One region of the Priestia sp. HNGD-A6 genome, then DNA from elsewhere that is predicted to be linked to it. Evidence: riboswitches for the same ligand, from Rfam matches in the RefSeq annotation. Region 1 holds a riboswitch; each other region holds the start of a gene.
The links. A riboswitch is a leader RNA that binds a small molecule or an ion and turns the genes downstream of it on or off. The one in region 1 is predicted to bind cobalamin.
Positions count from the first base shown of each region.

Region 2: another riboswitch for cobalamin. It lies ahead of SCI76_RS00705 (ferredoxin); the one in region 1 lies ahead of SCI76_RS04490 (ABC transporter substrate-binding protein).
Region 3: another riboswitch for cobalamin. It lies ahead of nikA (nickel ABC transporter substrate-binding protein); the one in region 1 lies ahead of SCI76_RS04490 (ABC transporter substrate-binding protein).
Region 4: another riboswitch for cobalamin. It lies ahead of SCI76_RS12405 (sodium:proton antiporter); the one in region 1 lies ahead of SCI76_RS04490 (ABC transporter substrate-binding protein).

Region 1 covers NZ_CP138621.1:863,550-871,459, forward strand. Annotated here, with positions in the region: gene SCI76_RS04460 (histidine phosphatase family protein) at 1-35, opposite strand, end outside; gene cobS (adenosylcobinamide-GDP ribazoletransferase) at 1-766, opposite strand, end outside; gene SCI76_RS04470 (bifunctional adenosylcobinamide kinase/adenosylcobinamide-phosphate guanylyltransferase) at 763-1,323, opposite strand; gene cobD (threonine-phosphate decarboxylase CobD) at 1,320-2,399, opposite strand; gene cbiB (adenosylcobinamide-phosphate synthase CbiB) at 2,374-3,360, opposite strand; gene SCI76_RS04485 (adenosylcobinamide amidohydrolase) at 3,365-3,973, opposite strand; gene SCI76_RS04490 (ABC transporter substrate-binding protein) at 4,062-5,021, opposite strand; cobalamin riboswitch at 5,280-5,413, opposite strand; gene SCI76_RS04495 (thioredoxin family protein) at 5,504-5,818, opposite strand; gene SCI76_RS04500 (YpjP family protein) at 6,007-6,609, opposite strand; gene SCI76_RS04505 (class I SAM-dependent methyltransferase) at 6,990-7,775, opposite strand; gene SCI76_RS04510 (BrxA/BrxB family bacilliredoxin) at 7,904-7,910, opposite strand, start outside.
Region 2 covers NZ_CP138621.1:131,481-139,390, reverse strand. Annotated here, with positions in the region: gene cobJ (precorrin-3B C(17)-methyltransferase) at 1-1,308, opposite strand, end outside; gene SCI76_RS00705 (ferredoxin) at 1,322-1,702, opposite strand; cobalamin riboswitch at 1,802-1,982, opposite strand; cobalamin riboswitch at 2,100-2,279, opposite strand; gene SCI76_RS00700 (hypothetical protein) at 2,426-2,584, opposite strand; gene SCI76_RS00695 (hypothetical protein) at 2,752-2,907, opposite strand; gene SCI76_RS00690 (M42 family metallopeptidase) at 2,936-3,973, opposite strand; gene SCI76_RS00685 (cation:dicarboxylate symporter family transporter) at 4,081-5,352, opposite strand; gene brnQ (branched-chain amino acid transport system II carrier protein) at 5,740-7,095, shown strand; gene SCI76_RS00675 (hypothetical protein) at 7,135-7,512, opposite strand; gene SCI76_RS00670 (hypothetical protein) at 7,526-7,738, opposite strand; gene SCI76_RS00665 (IDEAL domain-containing protein) at 7,809-7,910, opposite strand, start outside.
Region 3 covers NZ_CP138621.1:2,278,539-2,286,448, forward strand. Annotated here, with positions in the region: gene rarD (EamA family transporter RarD) at 1-334, shown strand, start outside; gene SCI76_RS11470 (TatD family hydrolase) at 397-1,167, shown strand; gene SCI76_RS11475 (lmo0937 family membrane protein) at 1,200-1,337, opposite strand; gene SCI76_RS11480 (YfmQ family protein) at 1,525-1,968, shown strand; gene SCI76_RS11485 (GNAT family N-acetyltransferase) at 2,543-3,070, opposite strand; gene nikA (nickel ABC transporter substrate-binding protein) at 3,140-4,681, opposite strand; cobalamin riboswitch at 4,826-5,016, opposite strand; gene ftsZ (cell division protein FtsZ) at 5,019-6,023, opposite strand; gene SCI76_RS11500 (tautomerase family protein) at 6,383-6,772, opposite strand; gene SCI76_RS11505 (hypothetical protein) at 6,940-7,098, opposite strand; gene SCI76_RS11510 (TRM11 family methyltransferase) at 7,359-7,910, shown strand, end outside.
Region 4 covers NZ_CP138621.1:2,453,599-2,461,508, forward strand. Annotated here, with positions in the region: gene SCI76_RS12385 (hypothetical protein) at 1-87, shown strand, start outside; gene SCI76_RS12390 (type 1 glutamine amidotransferase domain-containing protein) at 220-744, opposite strand; gene SCI76_RS12395 (DoxX family protein) at 1,050-1,472, shown strand; gene SCI76_RS12400 (M20 family metallopeptidase) at 1,540-2,703, opposite strand; gene SCI76_RS12405 (sodium:proton antiporter) at 2,933-3,730, opposite strand; cobalamin riboswitch at 3,863-4,046, opposite strand; gene SCI76_RS12410 (organic hydroperoxide resistance protein) at 4,152-4,571, opposite strand; gene SCI76_RS12415 (undecaprenyl-diphosphatase) at 4,724-5,317, opposite strand; gene SCI76_RS12420 (response regulator transcription factor) at 5,508-6,200, shown strand; gene SCI76_RS12425 (ATP-binding protein) at 6,204-7,550, shown strand; gene SCI76_RS12430 (PepSY domain-containing protein) at 7,623-7,910, shown strand, end outside.

The DNA.
Region 1 (7,910 bases):
TGGCGAATACATGTGATAACCAAAGGATTATCCATAAAAACGTTTCTCCTCCTTCAATGGTTGCACCTATAACATCTCCTGTTACGCCACCAAACTGCGAACGATAAAACCGTATCCAGAGCCATAAAAAACCGGCAAAGAAAAAGATAATGAATTTATTGTCTATAAAAACAATGAAAATAGCAACTAAGAATAGGCTCATGACGATAAATGCATAAATAGACCATTTGGTGACTCCTTTTTGAAAATAAGCAGCAAGCCCCGTATCTTTAGCGGGCTTATCTCTCATGACTAAGAAAGCGGCTCCGATTCTTGGAAGTGTAAAGACGGTTATACATGCCCAAACCGATAAAGAAGAAAGAGACGTTAATTCATAGATTGCACTAAAGCGCAGCAGAAGCAGAACAATAAGAGAAAGAATAGCAAAAGACCCAACGTGCGGATCGCTTAAAATCTGCAGTTTCTTTTCCTTTGACTGATGGGAAAAATACGCATCACTTACATCCATCCACCCGTCTACATGAAGACCACCCGTTAAAACAAGCGGCAAAAGCAAAACTAAAATACTGCTAACAATAGCAGTGATAGGTGAATAGTGAAGCAGCTGTAAAAAGCTATAAAACATTAAACCTAGTAATATGCCAATCCAAGGCAGGACAAAAAGTGAGCGTGCCGTTCTTTTTTCAGTCCATTGAACGGTTTTAGCCAGTGGTAAGATCGTAAAAAACTGAAGAGAGATTCGTAGTATGGCTATCCATTCTTTCATTTGCTTACACATTCCTTTCCTTTTTTAAAACGGGAAAGTCCCGCTTCTACACAAATAGCCACATCTGCTTTTTCTACAATATACTGATGTAATTTCCCTAACATATGCATATAGCTATATGTCGGCTCCTCTAACACGCCCGCTTCAAACAGTTCATTAGATACTAGCACGACCGTCTGAGACTGCGCAAACAGCTTATCGAGCGCTTCTATCATCTGACGAAAAACCTCTTGTTTACCTTCTTTTGTTTGCCACCTTTTTTCGGTTAAAAAAAGCTCATTGGCAAGCCAGTTTGTGACACAGTCCAAGAGTATAGTATCATCACTTCGAAGGTTTGGAAGAATTTGTTGTAAATCTACAGACTGCTCGATCGTTGCCCAAGGCGTGTTCGCCGCTTGACGTTCTGTTTGATGAAGCTGGATACGTTTTTGCATTTCACTATCTGTTTGCCGGCTTGTGGCAATATAAACAGCGCGCTTTGTACAAAAAGTTTGAACCATATTCTCCGCTGCACGTGATTTGCCGCTTCGAACCCCTCCGCTAATAAAGATGATCATATTTCATCGAGTCCTTGTTTGATTACGTTAAGTAAATAGTCATTTTCTTCTTTCGTTTTCACAGCCAAACGGATATAGCGTCCATTTAAAAATGGGAAGTTTTCGGTATGCCGAGCTACCACACCGCGGCTTGCTAAATAGATAAGCCAATCGCGCGTTTTAATAGAAGACGGAACGCTGCAAAGATAATAGTTTGTTTGAGACGGAGAAACCAAAAGCCCCCATTCTTCTAATTGACTCAAGATCCGTTTTCGTTCTTGTTTAATATAATGTACGGTTTTTTTCACAAAATCTTTTTCATCTACACATATCATCCCTACTTGCTGCGACAATCCGTTTACACTCCAAGGAGGTTGTTTTTTAGACATCTTGCTAATGATTTTTTCATTTGCCAAAATATAGCCAAGGCGAAGCCCCGCAATATTAAACATCTTTGTCATCGAACGCACAACAATGAGATGTTCATAGTTTAGAATAAGAGAATCAAATGAAGGCTGATGTTCGACAAAATCAATAAATGCTTCATCAATTATTAAGTATGTACCATGATGAGCAGCAGCTTTTACTACTTTCATCCATTCCTCGTGACTATACATAACGCCCGTTGGATTATTTGGGTGACAAATCCATAGTACTTTTATATCCGGAAGAATACTCATAATCAACTCTATATCCCAGCTCCAGCCATTTTCTTCAGCTAAAGGAACGTATGTCACTTCACATCCATACGCTTTACTTGCCTGTTCGTATTCGACAAACGTCGGCTGTACAATCCCCGCTTTCTCTCCTGAAAATAAAGAAGCAATAAGGAAAAACGCTTCAGCGGCTCCATTTGTGGGCAGCACTTGAGCAGCGGAAACATGATGATGAGCTGCAAGTTTATTTTTTAGTTCTGTTACTTCAGGATCAGGGTAACTAAACGCAGCTTCCTTGAATTCGTTCCACTTTTCGTGAAGAACAAGGGGAGCCCCTAAAGGATTTGTGTTTACGCTAAAGTCTTTTAGATGCGACAAATTCTCGGCCCCTATTGCTTTTAAAAAGACATTGGGGTTAGCTCCATGTGTAGGTAATAGCACTAATAACTCCTCCTAACAAAAGATAGAATAACCACGTAGCATAGACCGTCCTTTTCATAATGAAAACAGCTTGTTCAATATGACCGGCTTGCAGGGGAATGAGTGGTTCGCCCATTTTTGCACGATTAGATTCTATGCCTTTATATGTATTAAGCCCGCCGAGTTGAATACCTAAAAGGGCAGCCACTGCACTTTCCCCGTATCCGCTATTTGGACTTGGATGCTTCTTAGCATCGCGCTTAATCAAACTCGTTACATGCCAAAGAGAATATTGGCTTTTTGCTACATTAACAGCGGTCATCACCACTGCAGTTAACCGACTTGGAATATAGTTTAATACGTCATCGGTTTTTGCACTAAAATAGCCGAACAGAAAGTAGCGGTCATTTTTATACCCAACCATTGAATCGCATGTGTTAATAGCTCGGTAAAAAAAGGCTAGGGCTCCTCCTCCTATAAATGCATAAAAAAGCGGAGCTGTAATACCATCACTTGTATTTTCAGCCACGGTCTCTACCGTCGCTCTGGCAATTTCTCCTTCTGATAAACGATCCGTATCTCGTCCCACAATCATGCTTACTTCATATCTAGCTTTCTCCATATCTCCTAGCTGAAGCGGCTTTTGCACCTTATAAGCAGCTTCGCTTAAGGAACGAGTGGATATAGTAGTCGCAATCATTACCCCCTCTACTAAAACACCTAGTATAAAATGAACTCCGTACAAAGCATGAAGGAATAAAAAAGGAATAACTCCTGCGAGCACCACCATACTTATCACAAGAAGCAATCCTTTGAATCGTTTTCCTGCGCCTTTATTTAATCTGGAATCCATCCAATAAATCCACTTGCCAAACCAGCGAACGGGATGCGGCCAATTTTCTGGGTCGCCTATGATTCGGTCAATGAGTAGAGCAATCGTCATGGCTGTCAGGTGTGCAATCATCGCTTGTGCAATACTCATTTCTTCACCTCTTTTCCTTAAGTGCCTGCTCTAAGCTTATTTTTACCAGCTTGGCTACCGCTTGACCTAAAGCGGTCATAGAGCCTGCATATTCATATAATGGTCCTTGCTGAGACGCTGCAACTGAGATACTGTCCGTAGATGTTCCCGTAGCAATCGTCTTTGTAGCTGGATCTATGACACCCAGCTGTGACAGCGTTTTTGTTTTGGCTTCTGTAGCGGCAATAAAAAGCTGTAAAAACGCTGCATCCGTAAGCGTGCCTTCCACGAAAAAAAACATATTAATTGTACCGGGAGAGGAATAAAATGGAACAGCTTCGTCAGCTGTAATATCTACTGCGTTTCCTACTCCAGCCGTTATCACGGAAGCTACTCTTACTCCGTAGCCTTCGTAACAGTAAACCGCTCTTTCTTTTAACCAAACCGCTGTCATCAACCCTACGATTTGCTCATGGCGCACATTTTCTTTCATCAAATATTGCTCATACTCTAAAGAAGGAGTATCTGAATAATAGTCTTTATGAACAAATCGATTGTAAAAGGTGTCCGTTTCCATGATGCCTGTTCCTAAAACGCCTGAGCTGTATGTTTTATAAGAAGTCTCGGTTTTCATGATTAAAAGCTCAGGCCGTTCTTCAATTTTAAGATGTGAAAAGGGACCAATCCCCTTTTCAATTCGAACTGGAATATGGTCCCTCTTTTTATTTATTGTACACCTCAGGGTATACTGCTTTTGCTAAGTCCTCTAAGCCATCTACAATACGAGGTCCTAAGCGGTTGATTTTGTTTTGATCAACCTTTTCGATGTTCCCCTCTTTTACAGCAGTCATGCTGCTCCAAGCGGGACGCTTCATAATCTCATTTTTGTCTGCATCATACGTTGCGATAATAACGTCAGGGTTTAACTTAACAACTTGCTCTTCAGAAAACTTAACCCAACCCTTTTCACTAGCCGCTACGTTATCAGCACCGATCATAGTAAGCATTTCGTTCATGAACGTACCTTTTCCTGTTGTATAAATCTCAGGAGCTCCCGATACCTCTATCCATACTTTTTTACGATCTTCTTTTGAAATCGTTTTTGCTTTTTTCTCAATTGAAGCTACTTTTTCTTTCATGTCTTTAATTGTTTGATTAGCTTCTTTTGTTTTACCCGTTAATTTACCAATTTGCGTAATAGAATCATAAACCGTATCAAACGTTGTTGAATCTTTTACAACAAATACCGGAATACCCGCACTTTCAATTTGTTTAAATACTTCATCTGAAACGCCCATACTTGAAGCGTGTGCCAGCACTAAATCAGGATTTAAAGCAATAACTTTTTCTGCATTAACGTTCATATCTCCCACCTGCGCTTTTTTCTTTACGCTTTTAGGATAATCATCGTTGCTTGTGACACCGACTAATTCTTTCTCAAGGCCAAGGGCATATACAATCTCCGTATTACTTGGCATTAATGAAACAATTTTCTTAGGCTGTTTTTTCAACGTAATTTCTTTATCACGCGCGTCTTTTACCTTCACTGGAAATGCAGCTTGTGACGTTTGTTCTGTATCTTGCTTCGTTTTTTTATCACTGTTGCTTTGGCTGCCTGCACCGCATGCAGCAAGTACGATGACTAACAGCGCAATAATGGAATACGAAAGCCATTTTTTCATCTAAATACTCCCCCTATATATTGTTCATTGTGAATACGAAACCTCCACGTTAAAGAAAAAGCAAATGATCATGCAAAAAGCAGCGCTATCCCGTTTTTTCCGCTTTGACTATGTATACTGCTCGGCAGCAGCTTCAAAATAAAAAAGCTTTACTTTCAATTGAAAGCAAAGCAGGTAACGTCAAGATAAGCAGGAAAAGAATCCGTTCACTATACTTGATATGTATGTTCATTACCCTGCTTCACCCTTCCTCGAAGGTTTCACAGCTAACAATAAGGCAGGTCTCCTGACTTACGCACAAAGCGCTTACAGTGGCGGGACCGCGCTGGTTTTTCACCAGACTTCCCTTTTCACTCAATCTTTAAATTGAGACCTTATTGCTTTACGATTATTCACTTGTCCTAGTATACCCCACTCATCGAAAAATGGAAATAGCCATTCTCACAAAAAAAGCTGCGAGAATGCTCTCGCAGCTTAGGGAATTAAAGAGTTGCTAAAAATTCACGGACCGCTTCAGGCGTTTTAGCATTTGCACTGTGCAGGTGCGCAATTTTTTCACCGTTTTTATATACAAGAAGAGAGGGAATACCCATTACATTGTTTTCAGCAGAAAGTTCTTCAAACTCATCCTTGTCAATTTTAAACCATGCTTTATCTGTATTTTCGTCAACGATTTCATCAATAAACATATCCAAACGTTTGCAATCAGGACACCACGTTGTCGTAAAAATCCCAACGCTTAGTGTTTCATTCTTAATTTGTTCGCGAAATTGTTTTTCTTCCGTAAATTGTTTCATTGTGTTACCTCCAGCGTCTATTCGTTCCTTCCTACAACTCTATAGTAAGAAGTCTGACTTCATTATAAACGATTTTTTTATCGTTGTGCTAATGTTTCAGCTTATTTAGACCATAACGGTTTTAGACGTAAAAAAATGCTAGCTTAAAAAAGCTAACATTTCGAAATTGTAGAATGTTGTGTCTATTATCAGCTGAACCACTTAGGCGGCATGTTTCGGTTCCAATAAATTTTCCCTAAATCATAATGCTTTTGAAAATTATCTGCGGCCGCATGATAGTGAAAATTAAACCAGTATCCATCTTTTGGAGGATTTTCACGCCGTACATGAAACCGTATTAAGTCCTGACCGGTTTCCCGGTCATATACATGGAAAATCTTTTCACCGTAGCCAGCAGCAGGGTGCTCGCTTATCTCGAGATTCTGAATTGACTGTTCACGTTCAGTGCCAATGTCGGTCAGCACTTCTTCAATTTTAGGTAACACTGCTTGACGAAATTCATCTTCAATGACAGGACCAATTTTTGTTCCGAATTTTTCCACTGACTGTTTTTCAGCTGATTCCATTGCATACGTAACAAATGATGAAACGTCTTCATATTTTGGTTCTTCATATGGCAAATGAATATCTTCTATAACAGCTGTGACAGGAGTTGTTTCTCTTACATACCCTGCTTTATGTTGCTTGTCCGCTTTTGCATCATCAACGTATAAATATTCTGGTGGAGTGACAAGCCCAAATGTAAATACTGTAATAAATACAATTAGCATTCTTTTTATCCATCTAGGCATTCGTATCTTTCCTTTCTCATCTTTTCCCATATGGTCTTTTCATATTGTAAAATTCATTATCATAACTCACTAGGTATTGTAACATACTTATTAATTTTTTACCTATATTTGCTTATTCATTTATGCTGTCTACGGGCATTTGACGACTTTTCAGTTACCACCTTCCTTCTTCTGTTTGAGGTTGTCACACCGAGCGGAAACCTATACAAGATATTCCTTTTTTGCTGGATGCTTAAACACAAAAGTATTTTTATGTTCAAAAATATATCATACTTTTATGAACTTTAGATGAAATTCATAAAAAAAACTTCCAAAACTTTTTAATTCCTAAAAGGTTTTGGAAGTCTTTTCAATGAGCGTAATTAATTTTACTTTTTTGGTTATTTTTGTATATAAATTGTCCCGTAATGAAATTTTGATGTTTTTCGTTTTTGCACAGTAAATCCATGCTCTTTAAAACGACTGCTTTTCCAATGATCTTTTAGCACGACCTTTTGTTTGGCTACTCTTTTTGCTTCTTGTATAGCCATTGGCGTCAGCGTGGTATACAGTGCTATTGCTTTAATACCATTAATTCCATTCGATTCCTCAATTTGTTCTTGAAACATCGGATCAAAGTAGACAACATCAAAAGAATTATCTTCACAACACGCCAAAAACGATTCAAAATTTTGATGAACCACGTTTATACGCTTCATTGCATCATTCAACTCTCGTACGTCACTTTCCCAATTTAAAAGTCCTTGTTTGACTAAATAAGCTACATAGCGGTTGCCTTCTAGTCCGACAACTTTCCCACTTTTCCCTACCGCTACGCTCGCCATCATACTATCCGATGCAAGACCAAGTGTACAGTCAAGCATGCTCATTCCTTTTTCTAAACCAGCAGCTTCAATAAACGGATCACGTTCTCCCCGCAGCCATCTCTTCACTCTAAACATAGCGGAGTTTGGATGAAAAAAAATAGGTTCCTCTTCATTTTGGACGTGCAACTCTACTCTATTTTTACCGACAACCAGCACGTCTGCCGCTTCAAGATTTTGAAGATCTGCAACAGATTTCTTCTCTCTTGTTACAAAAGGTATACTTAAATCAGCGGCTACTTGTTTGGCTTTTACAATCATCTGTTCATTTGTTCGACCAGCAGTCGTAACAATCACTTTCATAACTCCCCCTACACTGTTTGGCTATTTACATAAAGAAAAAGGATGCCGATAGACATCCTTTTTCTTATAAAGTATATGCGATTTTTCTTTAAAAATCTATATACTAGATGTGACAAAAGCAGGACATTTTATGAA
Region 2 (7,910 bases), 730 kb from region 1:
AATACCAAGCTTCAGCTCTTTTGGCATGTCCATTCCACCGAGACGCTTTTGTAATTGTTCCGTATGCGGGATGGCGTCACTTTTTTCTCCATCACAAAAATCACACGCTTTAATTGTAAACACGTCTCCGACTGGAGATAGTAAAAAGGAAGCTGATTGGAGCTTTTTAATAATCACATCTGGCTGAGCCGTTGGAATTTGCAGTTTGATTTGATGGTCAGGCGTATACTCCATCGTACCTTTTTCACCAACAACTTCTGCTAGTGTTGTCATTTGAACGGGCGTAAACTTCTTATTCGCAAGCCCTGGACTAACTGCCACTTCAAAAATAGACTCAATTGGCTGGTGTACGACCGGTGAAGTAGTTTCACCTAAAATTGCTTGAAGCGCTTCTTCTGCCAGAGCTCGTGAAGCTGCTTTTTCTTCTTTTGTATTCTGAACATCTTCAATAGCTGAAGCCGTTTGCTTTACAGTCTCCTCTTGATCAAGAGCCCATGGTTCTGCTTCTTTTCGAAGTCGCTGATGCGGTCTTAGCGGCTGCTCTGTTTGGTTGAGGGTATATTTCCGCTGATACCCGCGCGGTGTAATCATTAAGTCATCGTAAAAGAACGTAGATGAATTTCCGACAACAACGGTAGTCAGCATGCCTATTTCATGATTTAACATGTCTTTTAAATTGGTCATTACCACTTCTTCACGGTCACGATAAGCGCTTTTCACAAGACCAACAGGCGTATCGGGGGAACGGTATTTTAATAAAATCCTTTGCGCTTCCACAATTTGTCTTGTGCGTCTTCCGCTTTTCGGATTATAAAAAGCTACTACAAAATCTGCTTGTGCAGCTGCTTCGATTCGTTTTTCGATTAACTCCCAAGGCGTAAGGTGGTCACTTAAACTAATCGTACAGGCATCATGCATCACGGGCGCCCCAAGGAGGGATGCGCATGAATTAATAGCCGAAATGCCAGGAATCACTTCCAGCTCTACGCCCGTTTCTTTTTTCCATCCTTTTTCAATCAACACTTCATACACAAGGCCGGCCATTCCGTATACTCCTGCATCTCCGCTTGAAATGACCGCCACGGTTTTTCCCGCTTCAGCTTGCTTTACGGCTTCTTGTGCACGGCTTACTTCTTCGGTCATTCCTGTACTAATAATTTGCTGATTCGTTAATAGTCCTTGAATTAATTCCACATAGGTTTTATAACCAATGATCATATCACTTTCTTGAATGGCTTCTCTTGCTCGCTGTGTAATATGTTCAAAGCTTCCTGGACCGAATCCAATAACTAACAGTTTACCTTTCATGCTAGCTCCTCCTTTATGCGTTACTTTTTACTTTGTCAATTCCTTCTATGGAGTCACTCTTTTCCGGAGAAACAAAACCGTTTTGATCATATTCATAAATAAGTGATTCCTTTATACTGCAGCCTCCTGCTAAATGTTCTTCAACAATTCGATGAGCTACGTTTTCAGTGACCTGCTTGTACCAATCTCCTGAAGGGTACACGATAGCTACAGGAGCATCTTTGCATCTTCCGTTACAGCGCGTACGGGTTGTGTGAACCGCTTCATCTAGATTCAGTTCAGTCACTTTATTTCGAATAGCTTGCGTGGCTTCTTCTCCACCTTTTCTCATACAGCTGCTTCCATTACAAATCAATACGTGATGCTTTGTTGCATTCAAGTTCCAAGTCGTCACACTCATTCGCTCCTTTACTAAAAAAACGCCTCTATCAATGATAGAGGCGCAGAAAATTCAAACTAAGTTTTTGCACTTCCACCTATATCCCGTAGGGTAAGCTTCGCATTAGAAAAAGGCTGGTTTCCTGACTTCGATTCATTACTTGATTGCGCCTTCCCGAATACAGTGGCATATGCAATCAGCTCCTCTTCACAGTGGCGGGTACCGCGCTGGCTTCACACCAGACTTCCCATTTAACGCAATGTGAACATTGCGCACCTTTTTTGCACGATATGTAGTTTTGTGCTACGAGAAAAACCCGCTTCGCTAATATGCGAGCGGGTAAAACGTCAGAATAAAAGTGTACACGAATGCCACTTTAAGCCAACGTTTCCCTTCCCGCTCCCCGGAGAAATAGAAACTTCACAATAAAGACAGGTCTCCTGACTTGTGTATCATTCTACTTGAGAACCTTCCCGTGATTTTTCCACAGTGGTTATACTCGTTCGTCCACACTTACAGTTGCGGGGGCAGTACTGGTCTTTCACCAGTTTCCCTATTAAGCCTTCTTGGCATCTTTACTGTTGCTGTTTGATATATATGAACCTTTTAAACTATCAGAATAATAGAAGTAACTACCATATCATAGCGTACATTTTTTTTTATTTCAACTCTATTCTTTTCGTAAGATACAAGAAGCTATAAAAAAACAAGAGCATAAAGTCAGCTCTTGTTTTTTCATTATATAGCTACTAATGTTAAATGAGGATCATTATAATACACGACTTCTGAAAGAACTTTACAGCCATTTGTTTTGGCAAAAGCTTCTCTCGCCTGCGTTTCAGTTTCAAATTCAAACATTTTCATTTCTTTTCCAGCATATACCGTCAGTACCCACATGAAAAGATTCGCCTCCGATTATTGTAGTGATCGCTATATCCACATTATGACGAAACCATATCCTTTTGAAAACCCATTCTACAAAACTTGTCACAAGAAACTTTTAAAAATTTAAAAACATTTTAACTTCTGTAAATGAACAAAATGTACAAAAGGTTTAAGCCGTATTATACCTCTTTAAAAAAGGTGCTTTTTTTACCAACTGTTGCTTCACCAGTAAAAAATATATAGTATTTATTAAAAAAAGAATCCGGACAGCCGGCTTCTTTTTTAGGAAAGGAAAGTACAGACATCATAGTCCCTTCCTGCTCTTTGTTTTGCATAAAAATACACTAATTAAATATTCCTTTCTTAAAGCAGAACCATGTTCGATTGGATATAGTGGTAAAGAAGCTTGTACGTATGGTTTAATGAATCTTGATGCGTTCTCTCAAACGCATGAGAAGAATCAATTCCTGGACCAATTAAGCCGTGTACGATGTCATGCCCGGCACGAATAGCAGCAGAAGCATCTGATCCGTAAAACGGATAAATATCTAATTTGTACTGAATATCGTGCTCCTTGGCTAGCTCCACCAAATGCTTTCTCAAACCGTAATGATATGGGCCGCTTGAATCTTTTACACAAATAGACACGGTGTATTCATCAGTAGATTGTCCATCTCCCATGGCACCCATATCAACCGCTAAGTATTCTACCGTTTGAGGCGTAATATTCGAATTTCCTCCGTATCCAATTTCTTCATTATTTGAAATAAGAAAGTGCGTAGTGTATGGCAGTTCGATCTGCTCTTCTTGAATTGTTTTCATGAGCTGAAGCAATAAAGCTACGCTTGCTTTATCATCGAGATGACGAGATTTAATAAAACCGCTTTTTGTTATTTCTACACGAGGATCAAACGAAACAAAGTCGCCGACTTCAATTCCAAGACTGCGAACATCTTCTGCGCTATGTACTTTTTCATCCAATCGAATTTCTATATTATCTTGATTTCGCTCAGCTTTACCTGCATCTTTATACACATGAACAGATGTTTGATGCATAAGGATGGTCCCTGTAAATACTTCTCCTGCTGACGTTTCGATTTCACAATATTCTCCTTCAATGGAATTGTAGCGGAACCCTCCAATCAAGTCGATTTTCAGACGTCCACTCGGTTTGATTTCTTTTACCATAGCACCTAATGTATCGACATGAGCCGTCAGCATGCGGTGATGATCCGTATCTTTACCGGGAATAGTAGCGACTAAGCCTCCTTTTCGATTGCGATACGTTTGAATATTTAGCTCTTTTACATAGTCTTCGACAAATGAAATCACCTTTTCTGTATTTCCAGAAGGACTGGGAATCGAAACAAGCTTTTTAATTAACTGAACAGTTTCCGTCATTATGACACTTCCTTTGTCTCTCATTTCTTTTATTTTACCATATGTTTCAAAAAAGATAACAGGCAGCTCCAAACAAAAAAGCCAGGCAGCTGCCCGGCTTTTTTATTTTAAGCTATGTTTGATTTCTTTAATTCATTTGTGTAATTTAATGATTTTTGCTTATCAAACTCGCCTTCTGACTTGGACATTACAATTGCAGCTAAAGCATTTCCTACTACGTTAACTGTGGTACGCATCATATCAAGAATGCGGTCAATTCCTGCAATAAATGCCATGCCTTCAAGAGGGAAGCCCATAGATTCAAGCGTAGCAAGTACAACTACAAACGATGCCCCTGGTACACCAGCCATCCCTTTTGAGGTTAACATTAGCACAAGAAGGAGCTGAATTTGATCCATAATGGAAAGGTCAATGCCGTACATTTGAGCAATAAACAGCGATGCCAGCGCCTGATAAATGGTTGAACCATCTAAATTAAACGTGTAGCCTGTTGGAATAACAAACGATGTAACCGATTTAGAACAACCGAAGTCTTCCATCTTTTTGATAAGAGATGGTAAAACGGCTTCTGAACTTGCTGTTGTAAAAGCAAGAAGCAGCTCGTCTTTTAACACTTTTATGAGCGTAAACATGCTTGTTCCAGCCATTTTAGCAATAATTCCAAGAACCACAAGCACAAAGAAAATCATGGTGAAGTAAACGGCGAACACTAATTTCCCTAATGGAATAAGTGATCCGACACCAAACTTTATAATATTAACACCAATAAGTGCAAATACACCTACTGGAGCAAATTTCATCACCAAATTAGTTACCCAAAACATTGCATCCAAGACGCCTTCAAAAAAGGCTAAAACAGGTTTTCCTCTCTGTCCAATCGAAGCTACGCCTACACCAAACAGTACGGAAAATAAAATGATTGGTAAAAGATCGCCTTCTGCTACCGACTGAAAGACGTTTGTCGGAACAATATGAAGAAGCTCCTGAGCAATCCCTGTACTTTCAGACGTTTTTGCCGTTGCCTCATATTGAGAAATATCGCTTTTTGCAATATGTCCCATATCAACCCCTGCACCAGGGTGGAATAAGTTAGCGGCAATAATCCCCACTACAATCGCAATGGTTGTAACAATTTCAAAATAAAGAATTGTTTTTCCGCCAAGCTTACCTAATTTTTTGATATCGCCTACTCCTGCGACCGCTACGATTAATGCTGAAATCACGATCGGTACGACAATCATCTTAATTAAATGAATAAATATGTCTCCAATTGGCTGTAAAATAGAAATGGCCGTATCGCTTCCGTAAAAGATAGCACCTACAGCTACGCCTAAGATCAGTCCAATTAGAATCTGAGTTGCTAGACCTAACCTTTTCACTTTCTTGCTCCTTTCGCACAGTTGACTTTCACCCATCGAGCATATGCGGTTCAACGAACCGTGTATAAATATACATCCTTACAGCACCTTATGTAAACAGTTCTTTACTAATAAGGATGTAAGGCCGCACATGCAAATTTTTAAAAGCCACGGTTCTGTTTTATCATATCAAATAATTGTTGTACACTGAGATTTTTTTGCTAAGTATTTTTCTATTTTTGCTATTTCAGCGAATAAATAAAAAAAATAAAATTTTATATTGAAATATGCATTTTAGGTTAGTATAATACGATACATGTTTATTTTTATTATTCGAATATAAAATTCTGAAAATTTTAATTATTCAACACGATAATAAAAAGCATTTATAATTTTGGAGGTTTTAATGTGTCAAACAAAGTTCCTTTTTCATTTATAGTGGTTATTGGCTTTATGCTTTTTGCCCTATTCTTCGGCGCAGGTAATTTAATTTTCCCTGCAATGTTAGGTCAGTCTGCTGGAAGCAATATTTGGTCAGCAAATGCTGGATTTTTAGTAACGGGTGTAGGTCTGCCTCTGCTAGGCGTTCTCGCATTTGGTTTTTCCGGAAAAGAGGATCTGCAGTCTTTAGCTAGTCGCGTACACCCAGCTTTCGGTATTATCTTTACTACGATTTTATACTTGGCAATCGGACCGCTTTTTGCAATGCCAAGAACGGGAAGTGTTTCGTTTGAAATTGGCGTTAAGCCTTTTTTATCAGAAAATTCAGGTCACCTTCCCCTTATCATTTTCACGGTAATTTTCTTTACGATTACGTGCTTTTTTTCGCTAAATCCTGCGAAAATTGTCGATTTAGTAGGAAAAGTTTTAACACCTATTAAATTAACGTTTATTGGAATATTGGTAGTTGTAGCCGTTGTGAACCCAATTGGAAAGTTCGAAGCACCAAGCGAAGCTTATACAACACACGCCTTCTTTAAAGGCTTCCAAGAAGGCTACTTAACAATGGATACACTAGCATCATTTGTTTTTGGAATTATTATTATTAATGCAATTAAAGAAAAAGGAGCAAAAACCAACCGACAAATCATCACAATTTGTGCAAAAGCTACGGCTATCGCTGCCGTTATTTTGGCTCTTATTTATAGTGCATTGTCTTATATGGGTGCTTCAAGCGTATCAGAGCTTGGACGTCTTGATAACGGAGGTACGGTTTTGGCTGAAGTATCAAATTACTACTTTGGCTCTTACGGAGGAATTCTTTTAGGTCTGATGATTACCGTTGCTTGTTTAACAACAAGTGTAGGCCTTGTAACATCTTGTTCATCTTTCTTCCATAAGTTGTTTCCAAGGGTTTCTTATAAGTTGATTGCTGTCATTTTATCAGCATTCAGCGCCGTTGTAGCAAACTTTGGCTTAACGGAATTAATCGCTATTTCGGTTCCAGTCTTAACAGCTATTTATCCGTTAGCTATTGTGTTAATTGCTTTAACATTCTTACATCCTTTATTTAAAGGACGTTCTGAAGTTTACCAAGTAAGCCTTCTGTTCACGTTTATCGTTAGTTTATTTGATGGCTTAAATGCTGCTGGATTCAAAATTGCCGCAGTAAACGATCTGTTTACATCGATTCTACCTATGTATGGAGTGGGTCTCGGCTGGGTAGTTCCTGCTATTGTAGGAGGATTAATCGGTCTTGGCATTACCTTCCTTCGTACAAATGATAATACGAACAGAAACACTTCAAGAAAATTAATTAAATAAAAAGAGGATGCATTTGCATCCTCTTTTTATTGTGGCGTTTTATGAATAAGGAGTTTTTTTCTCCGTTAACTTCACTTCTTCCTTTAACACACGTTTTTCATATAGATATTTATCCGTTTGTTGAAAATGATATTTATCAGCTTTTTCTTTTTCAGATGTGGTCAAAAGCACTTGACCATCAGAAGCAGCTGACACACCAAACGTTTCATTTCGATAAGTAGCATACGGAGCTACAAAAAACACTTCTTCAACAGCATCACGAGGAACTTCTTTTGTAAAAGTCGTGTCATTGTATGGAATGAATCCATTTGCTACATCGCCTTTATCATAGCTAATCAGCTTTACACACCCATTTTCCGTTTCATAACATTCGTAGTCTCGTTCATTATATGCTGCATACAAACCTTTTCGAATCATAAAAAACATTCCTTTACATTGGTTTAGCAACCGCTGGCACAAATCGTTTTTCTTCTGCCACGTAGGTAGCTAAAAGTACTTCTTCCCCATTTACCACTTGATATAGTTCCGCTCCGTTTGCTGGTGGATAATAGTTATCAAATTTGAACTCTGGAACGGTTTCTCCGTTTCGAGATCCTGTAAACCCATTAAGCGTACATGGAGGTCCATAATTATTACCAATCAATCCCTTTTAGTAGGTCTCAAAAATAAAACACACCATCTAAAATAGATGGTGTGTGAAGTATAGTAAGTAATTAAGAAATTTGTTTAAGTTCTGATGAGAGTTTTAAAAACTCTTCTTTATTTTTCATCAATAGCGTGCGGTCGATTTCTTCTTTTAGCTGTGCTTTACGAAA
Region 3 (7,910 bases), 1.4 Mb from region 1:
ATACATAGGCTACCTTACGTTTCAATCACACTTGCAGTTTTTTGATTCTTTTTCAACAAGTCTTTTATTAATGGGCAGTGGAGTAGTTACAGCTTTACCACTCCTATTATTCACAAAAGGTGCTAAAAAAGTATCATTATCAATGCTTGGTATTCTTCAATATATTTCACCAACCTTGTCTTTACTAGCAGGAGTCATTCTATACCATGAATCGCTAACAAAAGCTCATGTTATTGCTTTTAGTTTTATTTGGTTAGCTCTTATTGTTTATACGTTCTCATCTATTACTAAATGGGGGAACAGAAAACAAATAAGAAATAAAGTGGAGGCTTAACAGAATCATACACTCTCTTACGTATTATTTTTAAACAAAATAGGCTGGGAGGAGCATTATTTATGAAACGCATTATTGACTCGCATATTCATCTAGATCAATATGAACAGAAAAGCTGGAAAGACATAGTTGAGCAGGATCCTTCGTTACAAGCGCTTATTTCTGTATCTTCTACATTACACTCTTGCCAACTTAATCAAAAAATCAGCAAGTTATATTCCTGCGTGAAACCTGCCTACGGATTTCACCCTGAACAAATGCTGCCTTCTTCAAATGAATTAGCGGAGCTGTTTGCTTGGATTGATCAAAACAATGAAGAAATGATCGCTGTTGGGGAGGTTGGTCTACCTTATTACTTAAGTCAGACCTATACTCTTTCTCTAGAGCCCTATTTGGAGCTGCTTGAAGCTTTTATTATTCATTCAAAAAAATGGGGGAAACCGTTAATTCTTCACGCTGTATATGAAGATGCTGAGATCGTGTGCGACTTACTAGAAAAACATTCTGTGCCTAAAGCTCACTTCCACTGGTTCAAAGGAGCTAAAAAAACCGTTGAACGAATGAAAAACAACGGCTACTATATTTCCCTTACACCTGATATTGTATATAAACCTAAAATCCAAGCGCTTGCCACAGATTACCCTCTTGACTACTTGATGGTCGAAACAGATGGTCCGTGGCCATTTGAAGGACCTTTTCAAAACCAGACAACGGTTCCATCAATGATGCATCAGTCCGTTCAGGAAATAGCACTTCTCAAAAGGGTTTCTGTAACGGAGACATATGATTTTTTATATCGAAATACAGCTCATTTTTATAATCTCTCCACATAAAAAGCCTTTCCCTAAGGAAAGGCTTTTTATATCTAAATTCGTTTCACAAGTTTTACGATCAGCACAATCACTGCAATGACAAGAAGAATGTGAATGATGCCGCCGCCAATATGAAAAACTAATCCTAATAACCAAAAAATAAATAAAAGTCCAATAATCGTCCACAACATAATTTTTTCTCCTTTTTTATATGTAGTATTTGTTATAATTTTATATTTCCCTAAATGTGCATAAATAAACGCATTTCATATACATCTTTTCACTAAAGAAGGTTCACATAATGTACAAAAAGCAATCACGTTCTCTGTGGTAAAATAAGTATGTAATCTTATTTAATTTAAGCGGAGATGATTAACTATGACATGGATTGTATTACTTTCCATCATTCTTGTAAGTGCACTCAAAATATTAATAACGTGTCTTCCAACTCCAGTGGTCAAATGGCTTATGACTAAATTTCAATTACACCCAACACTTGATGATCAAAACGCTACTGTCACAGTTGATGGGAAACATTTAGAAGGCAAAGACAAAATGCAAGTGATTGATTATTTTAATAAAGCAACATTTTTAAAACAATATTATGTCCATGAAGGAAATAAGGACTATTATAAACACCTAGAAGACAGTGAAACTCCACTTGTTATCGATACGAAAAAAGGGAAAAACGATGTTCGACTATGCGTATATAGCTATCATGATCATGTCGACGTCGTGAAACAATACAAAAAGAAGATTATCGCCTACAGCCTGCTGTCTGATCACCTTCAAAAGCAGTCCATAACAGCTGACCTAGCTTAAACCAGTCGCCTACAAGGCGGCTTTTTTAGTTTTTAGGTTTAGTTTGAAGTTACCTTATTTAAAAATACCAAACTTTAACATTAATTCTAATGCTATAACATAAATTAATAGAATTTTCTAATTTTTTAAGAGGTGATGGATAATGCTTTCTTTGTTAGGGTTTGGAATGATTGCTACTTTTCTTTCTTTTCAAGTGGGCCTTTGGGACAACTATTATCACGACAATTACAGCCATTTTAACGAACGCTGTTTCCCTTTAGACTTCTACTATAAAAAAAGGAAGCCGACTACCATAAGGCAATCGGCTCACACATGTAGGATATTGATTTAACACTAACAAAGTACAACACAACACTAGTAATTATATAATATATTTCATTATTTTGAAAGCGATTTCATATATATTTTTAAAAATATTTTGTTACTTGTTTTTTACAGAAAAGAACCACGTTTCAGCCAATTCGAAACGTGGTTCTTTTCTGTAAGGACTTGCCCTACAGGCTATAAATGTAAGTTACGTTCATTATAGCATGAGCCCATATACAGATTCCATGGTAATTACTGTATGATCTCGTTACGTTACGACTCGTTGTATTTTTCTGTCCATGTGCAGCGTATTCCATGGTTCATCCTGTTCAGCTAGCCTTTTGATAAAGCCTTGTGAAGCCCAAAAAGGAATAGCGCCAGGTAAAAAAGGATGAGTATGCAGATACAGCGTGTCATAAAAATGACTTTGGGCAAATTGTTCAACTGCTTTTAACAGCTGCTGTCCAATGCCTAGACGCCGGTACGCTGGATCGACATAGCATTTTACAACCTCAGCTGCAGTTCTATGTTCATATCGCTCTTTTAATGCATGAAACCGTCCATCGTAAGCGTATAAACCAATGGTTCCGATTACTTGTTGATTTTCCGTAACAGCTGCAAAAAAAGCAGCGTCTTTCGCTTGAACGTAATGTTCATTAAAATGAAGCAAATCCACAGGAAGCTGATTTTTTTCCAGCATAGGAAATAGCTCATTCCGCATATTCATGACAAACTGAAACACTTCAGCATCCTTTTCTTTTACTTCTTTAATTTGATACATTTGTACTTCTTGCACGTTTACTGTCACATCCTTTTAGCGATCATTGTATACTTTTTCTTTTCTCTGCTTATGCTGCAATGTTAACTACGGCGTTACGTCTAAATGCTGAGTCAGCATATAATACTCGCTTGGATTTGTTGTCCAGTTTTTCACTTTTTGATTATAAGCAACAACAATGTTTGGATGTACAATCGATGACGTCAGCATTTTTCTATTAATCAAAGCGGTTGCTTGTTTGGCTAACTGATCTCGTTTTGCGTCATCTACTGTTGAATTTAACTGTTCTATCATTTTTGTTAGCGTATCATCATTAATCCGGCTGGCATTTAAACCACCGCCGGGCAAATAGTTCGTACTTAAATAATAGCTGGCATCTCCTCTAGGTGCTGTGATAAGGCTGTACAATGCTAAATCCCAATCATCTTTTGCCATTACATATTCATCGCTATCTTCAACTAGGTGAATCTTAATAGTAATTCCTAACTCTTTGGCATTAGACTGTAGAAGCTGAGCAATTAAAGGCAGTTCTGGCAAAGAACTGTATGTGACAAGAGAGAGCGATAGTGGCTTTCCATTTTTGATTGCTTTGTCATTTTTGATTTGATAGCCTGCTTTCTCTAAATATTTTTTAGCAGATGTCATACCTCTTTGCTCATTAGCAGTACTATCAGCAAAAGGAAATTGGGGTAAAAATGGACCTCGAGCCGCTGCCGCTTGATTGTTCATGATGCTGCTAACAATTTCTTTTCGGTTCAATAAGGTATCGATAGCTTTTCTTACATTTTCGTCTTTTAATGCGTCATTGGTTTGATTGTAAAGCAATAAATGGGTGCGCACACTAGGTACTCCACTTACTTTAAAAGACGGATCTGTTTGTAAAGTGCCCAAGCTTTCTAAAGGCGGGCGATAAATAATATCGGCTGTTCCAGATTGAAGAGCAGCAACTCGCGCATTAGCATCTTCGTTAAATCCAAAGATCGCACTTTTCAATTTCACTTTTCCACCCCAATAATTTTCATATCTTTCTAATTTTACTTGATTTCCTTGATCAAAAGACAAGACGCGAAATGGACCCGTACCAATGGGCTTCTTAGCTATATTAGAAGCATCAACATCTATAATAGCTGTATTTGGATGCACTAATTCAGAAGGAAATTTAGGCATTGGTTCTTTTAATGTAATTGTCAGCGCATGACTGTTCGCTTTCATTTCTTTAATATTTAAAGCGTTTTTCATCGCATAACTTTGGTCTATCGTTCTTTGAAGAGAAGACTTAACGGCATTTGCATCCAGCGCTTTTCCGTTTTGAAACATGATGTTCTTTCTTATCATAAATGTCCATATAAGGCCGTTATCTTTCGTTTCCCACTTTTCAGCAAGCCAAGGCTTTATTTTTAAATCGTCGTTGATTTTAACAAGCGTCTCCCCTACTCCCCCACGAACTGCTGTATAATTATCGTCCGTATGAGGATCAAGCGTTGCAGATGTAAAATTAAATAAAAACGTCACACTTTTATCCGTTTTCTTTCTTTCTTTTATACTTACGCTCTCTTCATTAGGAGCGCAAGCAGTGAGGCAAAGTAACACGAGAAATATCATAGATACAAGTTTTTTATTATTTATCATTCATTTTTCCACCTTCTATTTTAATACACAAAAAAAAGCACTTCTAAAAAGAAGTGCTTGCCTTCACAACAAATTCAGATAAACGTATCCCTTGTTTATCGTATTTTTGATTCTGCCAAAACACCTCCCTATCCTCGTAGGTTATTGTGTGCTGCGATTTATGGCAGGTCTCCTGGCTTCAAGTCATTGCCTTATACCGCCTTCCCGTCTCTAAATAGACAGTGGCTTTTTGACATAAGGCTCCTTGTTACAGTGGCGGGACCGCTCCGGATTTTCACCGGATTCCCTTTTAAGGCAATTGAAAAACAATTGCCACCATAAAAGCTGGTTATTTAATTTAGTAGCGTGCTCTTGAAACTCTAGAAGTGGAAGCTGATGGTGAAATATCTTCATCATCAAATCCAGTGGCAATAACGGTTACCATCATTTCGTCCTTTAAATCTTCATTAATCACAGATCCAAAAATCATATTTAAGTCCTGATCAGAAGCGGACGTGACAATATCTGCTGCTTCCTGTACTTCGTAAAGACTCAGGCTGCTGCCGCTCGTAATGTTCAGCAGCACGCCTCTTGCTCCATCAATCGATGCATCTAGCAGCGGACTAGAAATCGCTTTTTTCGCTGCTTCAATTGCTCGATCTGATCCCGAAGCTCGTCCGATACCCATAAGCGCAAATCCTTGATTAGACATAATTGTTTTTACATCAGCAAAGTCAAGGTTAATCAGCCCCGGAACAGCGATTAAATCTGAAATACCTTGAATACCTTGGCGAAGAACATTATCTGCTTCACGGAATGCTTCAAGCATAGGTGTCTTTTTATCAACGATTTCAAGCAAGCGGTCGTTTGGAATGACAATAAGGGTATCTACCGATTCATTCATCGCAGTAATACCGCCTACTGCTTGCTTGGTACGTTTATTTCCTTCAAACTTGAAAGGGCGAGTAACTACTCCAATTGTTAAAGCATTTAGTTCACGGGCAATTTGGGCAATAACCGGAGCTGCTCCAGTACCAGTGCCTCCCCCCATGCCAGCTGTTACGAATACCATATCTGCGCCTTGCAGTACTTCTTGAATTTGCTCTCTGCTTTCTTCTGCAGCTTCTCTTCCTACTTCTGGATTAGCTCCTGCACCTAATCCTCGCGTTAATGCCGCACCAATCTGCATTTTCACATCTGCTTTAGATAAATTAAGCGCCTGAGCATCCGTATTAACGGCGATAAATTCTACCCCTTGTACACCATGTTCAATCATACGGTTAACGGTGTTATTTCCTCCACCGCCGACTCCAATTACTTTAATTCGCACTAATGGCGATACATCTGCATCAAATCCAAACATTCTAAGTTCCTCCTCAATGATCAAAATTACTTTCTCTTATTATCCGAAAAAACACGTGAAGAACCTTTTACTCCTATATTTAACGCGTAACTGTTCTTTTGTTTTACAGATTTTATACATTTCTCTTTTAACCTTTAAATCTTTACATCTTTATGTAAAATTATTGTTGTTCTGAAGTTAGTACGCCGAACTCTTTTTTGGTTTTCCCACTCAAAACGGCATATAAGCTTATTGTATCATTCATTTGACAGATGTCTGTATTTAATTTTGAGTAAGATGTGACTAAGAGAATAATATTTTTATAGACAAAATGAGAAAAAGCCCTTAGAAATAAGGGCTTCTCTAGATAATAAACCATTTTATAATTTCCCAGTTAAGAATTGAGCTTCTCCCATACCAAAGCTCCAGTCAGCATTACCGTTTTCAACAATTGAAATCATAATGTCGCTTGGCTGAATTCCGCAGCTTTCTCCCAGCTCTTTTACAATTAATTTGTAAAGAGCTTGTTTTTGCTCTTCTGTTCGCTGTTTGCTCGTCACACTTATAATAACCAAATCCTTGCTTCTGTCAAAGCCAAGACCTGTATCTTCAATAATCATTTCATGAGCAGGATGCTGATGTACAATTTGATAACGATCGCGTTCTGGGACGCCAAAGGCTTCTAGCATCGCTCGATGAGTAGCGTCTAGTAATGCTTTTAACTCTTTTTCGTCTCTTCCTTCTATTACATCAAATCTAAGTAATGGCATACTAAGTAACCTCCAGCTTTTTGTCTAATGTATTATTGCTTTATCATATCACAACTATCATTTGTAAAAAAAAGATATGCTATTCACAATGTGCTCTCTAGTGAAAGAGACCTCAAACTCTTCAATAAAAGCTGAACCTAATAAAAAGAAATGAGCAGCATAACGGCTCATTTCATTAGTACAAAAATATTTATAATAAGAGCTAAAATACATACAGATACAATGGCAATGAGTACGTTCATCACAAGGTTTTGCGAGGATGTTTTAGCTTGTTTTTTCATATCAGCCCGACTCATCTGTTGCTTTTCATGATCACTTTTAGACATCACGTAGCCTCTCCTATTCATCAAAATGTCAGCAGTGTATAAATGATTTTTGAGAAACCTTGATCCAGTTCTTTTGTATAAACAGCAGCACATGCAGGTTATCATCAGTTATTTTAGCATGTTTTGTCAAATAAGTGGACTATGTAGCGCTTCAATTTAGTATTCACAGCCAAATATATTTAAATTCGTTGCTTTTCTCTTCTTTTCTCGCTATTGTTTGAGAAGAAGGATAATTAGATACGATAAAGGATGATACGATATTGAATAACCATACGCAGCTGCCTCAGTATATCTACACATACGCATGCAGCGAAGAGGAACTCTCACTATGTCAATTAGAGAGACGCTCTCTTTTTGAAATTGAAACTGAGAAACCTATCATAAGAAGCGCCGTTAAACTTGATCCAAGCAGAAGCCCTTTTATCAAAGAGCGATTAGATATTATGTATGAATCAGATGACCTTGCAGATATTTGCAAACAAGTAGAAGATATTGACCTTGGAGATCAAACATTTAAACTCATTTTTATGAAAATTAATGACTTAGAAAAAGATCAAAAAATAAGCTATAAAGGTCAGCGTGCGATTGAACGTGATGTGGGTTGGCATTTTGTAGCAGAAGCAGACTTGCATAACCCTGACCATTTGTTTGGAATTGTTCCATTTGAAGGACGCTGGTATTTTGGAAAATATCAAAAAAGCGAAGCTGTATGGCTGCATCATTTGAAGAAACCGCGTGAATACTCTACGGCACTCAGTACCCGCCTTGCAAGAGCTGTAGCTAACATTGCCGTTCCAAAGCCTGAAGGAATC
Region 4 (7,910 bases), 1.6 Mb from region 1:
ACAACGAAACATACAAAAACCGTAATCATGGATTTTATAAAGAAAGTAATCATTTTGTTTTTACACTTGCAAAAAGCAAGTTACTGATAAGAAACACGAACGAAAGCGAGCAGATGCATCTGCTCGCTTTTTTAATGATGATTTTTTATTTACTTTATCATTTCTTTTTTTAGGGAATCTTATAAAAAAGCCAAAACCAATATGGTTTCGGCTTTTTTCTTATTGCTCTGCTAGTACATCAGCAAATGCTTTTGCATAAGGAGGAAGGTCTGGCGGACGGCGACTTGAAATGATGTGGCCGTCGATTACGACTGCTTCATCATGCCAAATAGCTCCCGCATTTTCCATATCATCTTTGATTCCTGGCGTACTTGTTACGTTTCGGCCATCTAAGATTTTTGCAGAGATTAATACCCATCCTGCATGGCAGATTTGGCCGATTGGCTTTTGCTGTTCATCCATATGACGAACCATTTCAATTACTTCAGGGTAGCGGCGCAGTTTATCCGGCGCCCAGCCTCCAGGTACTAAAATAGCGTCATATTCAGCTGGATCAACATCTTTAAATGCGTAGTCCGATACGGCTGGAACACCGTATTTCCCCATGTACGTTTCGTTTGCTTTTTCTCCAACTAAATGTACTTCTGCTCCTTCTTCGCGAAGACGCATCACTGGATACCATAGTTCTAGATCTTCAAAGTCTGCACTAACAAGCGCAATAACTCTTTTATTTTCTAAGCGCATCGTAACACCTCCGCCATCAGTATAGCATGTTGGAGAATAAGATTGAAAATAAGGAACTAAATTGTACATAATTAAAGGATTTTTCAAGTGCCCTTCAGAAATTTTTTGTATGCCAAATTGTCTAATTTTATATTTTCACTTGACTGGGGACAAACACCACACTACAATGTGTAGTGTAGTGTTCATAATGTTGTAAAATTATCCAAATAAGAAAGACTTTCTGATTTAATTGCTACATTTCTTTTTTCGGGCTTTCACACTACATAATGTAGTGTTTTTCAAATACACTTAAAGGAGGAAGTAAAGTGAATAAAAACGTCGAAATTGGTTCACTTATTATTCGTTTAGTATTAGGTTTTACATTTTTAGTACACGGCTTTCAAAAATGGCAAGGCGGGATTGAAAATACAGTAGGGTTCTTCGATAGCTTAGGAATCCCTGGTTTCATGGCATATATTGTGGCAACAATTGAACTTGTAGGTGGTATTCTTATTATCCTTGGTTTAGCAACAAGAGTCATAGGCGCTTTATTTATAGCAGTAATGCTCGGCGCTATTTTCACAGCCAAGCTTAAAAGCGGATTTGTTGGCGGATTTGAGTTTGATATCGCCTTAATTGCAATGTCTGCTCACCTATTTCTTGCAGGAAGCCAGTTCCTTGCTCTTGATAAAGTGGTATTTAAAAAGAAAGAAACTGCTTTTTCTCTTCAAGAAGAAAGCAGTAAATAAAAAAGAAAGCTTATACTCTCCCAATATAAGCTTTCAGGTTAGTCCCGCCGTTTGAGGCGGGCTTTTTTTATATTTGAAGCAGTAAATTCGCAAATAAAGAAGAGCGCTCGGACAACGTATCAATTTGAATATGTTCATATTCCGCATGTATTCCTTTTCCGCATGCTCCTAATCCATCCAACGTGGGAACACCAATGGCCGCTGTAAAATTGCCATCACTTCCGCCGCCAACAGCCGCTTCTTCTAATTTCATACCCAGTTTGGCCGCGATTGACTGAGCGCATTCAAATAACTCTTCCGTTTGTTTAGACTTCACCATCGGAGGACGGTTCATGCCTCCCGTTACTTCGAGCTTTATCCCTTTTAAGATGGGTGTTAAGTTCAAAATAATATCCGTCATACGTTTCGCTTCTTCTTCTGTAGAAACACGTAAATCTACGTGTGCTTCTGCATATTCAGGCACTACATTTGTACCGCTGCCTCCCGTAAATGTTCCAACGTTCACCGTTGTACCTTTTTCATAATCTGTTAAGCCCTGCAAGAAAATCACTTGGCGCGCAAGCTCTTCAATCGCATTGATTCCTTCTTTGTGGTGATTACCCGCGTGTGCTGCTCGTCCCCATACTTTTACGGTGAAAATTCCCGCTCCTTTGCGCGACGTTTTTAACGCACCTGAACCCGCCACCGCCGGTTCTGCTACTAGCACTGCTTCACTTCTTTGTGCTTCTTCTTCAATGTATTTTTTAGAAGAAATTGACCCAATCTCTTCATCCGAATTGCAGAAAAACACAATTTTTTTATCGAGCGATAAGCCAAGCTCTTGAATCGCTTTAATCGCCCATATAGATTGCACAATGCCGCCTTTCATGTCTAAAATTCCCGGACCGTACAGCTTGTTTCCCTCTGTTCTTAGACTTAGCCTTCCCTTTTCCCATACCGTGTCAAAGTGACCGATAATTAAAAGCTGCTTTTCTCCTTCTCCAATCGTAAATTTCAAATGGTTTCCTACTTCTTTTTCTTCTATAATTTCGTAGCCTACTCCTAAACGCTTTTGAAACAGCTCCGTTAAATACATTCCACACTGATCTACTAACTCTTTACTGTAGGACGGTGATTCTTTTTTCACAAATCCAACTAAATCTTCAAGCATCTCTTGTTCGTGTTCTTTTAAATAACTAAATACACTTTGTTCTACCATTACCTGACTCAAATCAATTCCTCCTCCAAACAACCCCTGCTGCTTGCATTAAATGCTTTTATTTATCGTACGTATAACTATGTTCTACGTTTCACATAACGACCTTAAATTATCCTTAATTATAATGGTTTTCAGACAATTTTCCATCCTTTAAATATAGATAATACTTTAACTTATTCATAACCGACCGAAAATAGCCATAAACTTCAACAAATTCATACAAAAAAGCTTCAATCTTCAACAGATTAAAGCTTTCGTTTGACTAATTGACATTTATTTTAATATTTTTCCCTTTTGACTTCACACTTACAAAAACAAACATAGACACTAAAAAAACAAACAAAATAACGCCAACCATTTCAAAGTTTACTTCGGCCCATGGATTAAAGAAAGTGAATGCTAAGTAGAAGGACACCCCGTATGCGAGGATAACAATAACCCAGCCCATCAAGCGGGAAGCAGATTGCCCAAACTTACTCGATTCATTCACCATTTTATGTACAATCAGTGAATCGATTGTATCTGTCAGCATCATACCAAACATAAATACTAGTCCTAATAAAAGCGGCGTATATTTGCCTGCGTTCCCTACAGCTAGAGACCACACGGCCGTTTGACTGACCGTTTCAGCCGCTAGGGCAAACAGCGCTCCTACAAGAATAATTAAAAAAGGATTCGTTGTTCCTTTTGCGATTTTCGGAATAAACTTCCCTTTTAACCCGCTCACCTGAAACTCTTCTTCTTTGTTTTTAGTTCGAAGCAAATGATATGTGTTTAATGTCCCGATTAGAAAGAGGGAGATAATGGATACCCAGGATGCAAAATGATCGAAATACGATGGAAACGTAAAATTCTTCATCACCACGCCAAGCACCCCGGCCGTGACGGCCACCATTCCTCCGTGACCTAGTGAAAACAGCGTGCCGACCCACGGGGCAAAACGGCTCCCCATTCGCCAATTATATCGGGTCTGGCCATCAATAAAAGCTAAGTGATCTGCATCCAATCCGTGCCTGATTCCTAATAAAAAGACAAGTAAAAAAACTGATAAACCTTCCATTTCCTACACTCCTTTTTTTAAAATAAAACGTAAAAAAGCCTCAATTCTATAGAAATTGAGGATGTGTCGGCATATGAAAATAAACAGCAATTGCTCACTGCGTACCTTGATACACCGCCTCTTTCCTAGAAGAGTCAAGTGTACAGAATAGGTAGGTCTCCTGGCTTGAGATCATCATTTTCTACCGCCTTCCCCGTTTTGAGTGACGATAAGATAGAAAACTCCCTGCTTACAGTGGCTGGACCGCTCGAGATTTGCACTCGATTCCCTGTTACCTCTTACGCTATGTAAGAGCACCTAAACTGTGCGAATAATTCATTTTCTTCCTCATTATACTAGTACCGCTTACAAATGAATAGAGAAAATTCAAATAAAAAATCCCTGCTAAGCTTTACATGCTTAGCAGGGATTTTTAAAGCAATTAAATTACTTCTACCGTTACGTCTACGTTACCGCTGATTGCTTTTGAATACGGGCAGTATGAGTGGGCTAGGTCTACATATTTTTTCGCTGTTTCTAAATCTAAGCCTTCGATATGAGCTTCAAGCGCTACAGCAATTTTTACTCCTTGATCAGCTTTATCTGGAAGCAGCTGAACAGTAGCTTTTACTTCACTGCTTTTGATTTCTACGTTATGTTTTTTCAACATAAATTCTAACGCACTGTTGAAACAAGCACTGTATCCAGCTGCAAATAGCTGCTCTGGGTTTGTTGCTGTTGTTGCTTCTCCACCAAGTGCTGGAGGTGTTGCAACATCTAAATTAAAGATATTATCTAAAGAATGAACTTCTCCTGTTCTTCCACCTGTGTTAACGACTGTTGTTTCATATAAAGCTTTCATGTATAAATCTCTCCTCTTTTTTAGTAATTTTATTAAAAGTTTTTTGTTTATCGTTTCTGTAATTTAATTGTACACAATTTAATTTTAAAAAACAAGTATTAAATGCATTAAAAATTTCCCAATAAAAAAAGCCGCGTATTTGCGGCTTTTTCTTAATAATATTGAGACTGCCCGTCATAAGCTGATTTTCGAAAAATAGACAGATTGGTAATAGCTCTCATAATTTTGGTATTAAAAATAACATAATGAATAAACAACGCGAGCACGCAGCCTAGAATAGCTCCTGTTAACACATCGAATGGATAGTGAACGCCAACCCATACGCGTGAAAATGCAATGAGTGCACCCATTACAACCCACATGCGCCCTGAACGTTTGAAATGTAGCCAAATGGTAAAAGTGATAACTAATGCAGACGTAGCATGATCGCTTGGAAATGAAGAATTCGCGGCGTGATCAATAAGCTGATTCACGTGGTGAGAGATAAATGGACGATCTCGATAAGCAAATAAACTAATCACTTTATTGATAATGACTCCTGTGGCACAAGCACATAAAGCTTGGAATGCTACAACACGGCTGCCGTTTTTATTAATAAGTAAAAACAAGCCGAGTAAAACAATAAGTACATACTGGGCATAATCTGCAAAGAATACCATCAGCGAATCTACAAACTTCACATGCGAGGCGTACTGATTCACCGCATGGAAAATGGTATAGTCTACTGAATTAATAGCTGATAACATAATCGAAATCCTTTCTTATTTTTAAATGTCATTAGCTATCTTATCAGTTTCTGAAGAAAATGAACATTATTTCTCGGGCTATTATTGATATATTTAGTAAATAACCATTGATTTCCTTATCATTTATACACCCCGAATCTCTCCATGCTATAATGTACGCAACTATACATAGACACAAGGGGGAATTTTTTTGAGTAAAGGCAGAATTTTAATTGTAGAAGATGAGCGCAAAATTGCTCGTTTAATTCAGCTAGAGCTTGAACACGAAGGGTACGAAACGGGCATGGCTTATACAGGGACAGAAGGATTGGCAGAGTTTCAAGAACACAATTGGGATTTGCTGCTTTTAGATGTGATGCTTCCTGAACTGAGCGGACTTGAAGTACTTCGTCGCATTCGAGCAAACGATGATCAGACGCCCGTTATCTTATTAACCGCTCGAGACGCCCTTCCTGATAAGGTAAGCGGACTAGATTTAGGAGCGAACGATTACATTACAAAGCCTTTTCAAATTGAGGAGCTTTTTGCACGTATCCGCGTCTGGCTTCGCCATCCTGCATCAGCATCTCCTGCTGAAAAAGAAGCAGATACTCTGCAGCTAGGAACTTTAGTTGTTAATGAAAAAACGCGAGAAGTCACGCGTGAAAATGAAGCTATTGAGCTGACTCCTAAAGAATATGATTTACTTGTCTATATGCTTCAAAACAACAATCAAGTGCTAAGCTTTGAACAGCTTCTTACAAACGTATGGGGATTCGATTACTACGGAGACACGAATATTGTATACGTATACATTCGTTATTTGCGCAAAAAAATTGATGCTCCATTTTCAACACCCTACATTCAAACAGTGCGCGGCGTTGGCTATATGCTTAAGGAGTAGCTTATGAAACTGCAAACAAAGATTATCCTTACATCAACTGCCCTGCTTTTTATTCTCTTAGTAATTGCAAACAGTTCGATTTACTTCATTTTCAAGAAAACCATGGAAGACAACGCAATTGAACGTTTGCAAGCAGAAACAAGCAACGTAACAAATGGGCTAAAACAAACGAGTGCGACAGTTAAACAAGCCAATTTGCTTCGTGCCTATTTGCCTCCTAACGGGATGATTCGCATTTTGCCTAAATCAGGGAGTCCTTTAGTTGTATCGGTTACTGATCAAACCAAAGAACTTCAGGACTTACCTTATTCTTATTATTCAAATGAACAAACAACCATCAAAGAAGACGACGGCCACCTATACGCAATTTCGCATACTCCCGTCATTTGGACGGACGGCGAAGTTGTTTCTTTGGAAGTCACAGAACAGCTGGCAGATGTGGAACAATCTCTGCAGACATTAAAATTTATCTTGCTCATTGCCTCTCTTGTTATATTAATTCCGACCATATTTGCCGGACGGCTTTTAAGTAAAATTATTTTGCGGCCTATCAAATCTCTTATTCATACTATGGAAGAAATTCAAGTGTCTCGCACATTTAAAAAAATTGACCTCTCTTCTTCTTCTAAAGATGAGTTAGATCAAATGGCCAATACCTTCAATAATATGATGGATTTATTAGAGGAAAACTATAAAAAGCAAGAGCAGTTCGTATCCGATGCTTCTCATGAATTAAAAACACCGCTGACCGTTGTAGAAAGCTATGCCAATATGCTAAAACGATGGGGGATGAAGCGTCCAGATATTTTAGAAGAAGCCATCGAAGCCATTCACTCTGAGTCTTTACGCATGAAACAGCTTACATCTCAAATGCTGGTGCTTGCGAAAGATGAGTCGCAGCGGGAGCTTCACATGGAACACGTAGATGCGGCGGCCGTCTGTAACCAAACAATCAAGCATCTAGAACAAGCTTTTGAACGAACCATTTATTTAAATATAAAAACGGATCATCCCGTCGTAACAGCGGATGAAAAACGCTTAAAGCAGCTGCTGTACATCCTCTTAGATAATGCCATTAAATATAGTGAAAAAGCAGTAGAAGTAACTATAGCAAGAAGCGAAAGCTTTATGATTACGGTCACAGATCAAGGAATTGGTATCCCAAAAGAAGACTTATCAAACGTGTACGAACGCTTTTTTCGCGTAGATAAAGCAAGAAATCGAGAAACCGGTGGTTCAGGGCTTGGATTATCCATTGCTCGAAAGATTGTAGAAGCCCATAGCGGACGTATTGAGATTAGCAGCGATGAAGGAAAAGGGACATCCGTAACGGTTTGCTTTCCTCTTTGATTTCTCACCGTTTCTTAGAGATTTTTAAGAATTGCCTGCTATACTATTTTTCATAATACTGGAGGTGAATGTATGAAGAAAACGGTGCTTTTTATACTTATTTTTCTTGCCGTTGGTTCAGCTTGCTTTTACGGAATAGCAAAAGCAATGAATCGATCTGATACCATTTTATCCGAGTCTGAAATCAGCCGTATGATTCAGCAGAAATATGGCGGCACAATTGAAAATGCAAGCTTTTCTCAAAAAGATGATGAACCGATTTATCTAATTACTTTGCTTAAAGATGATATTCCATACCACATCACAGTAAATGGAGAAAATGGAGAAGTCCAGTCATTAATCAAACAAAAAGTAGAGAAA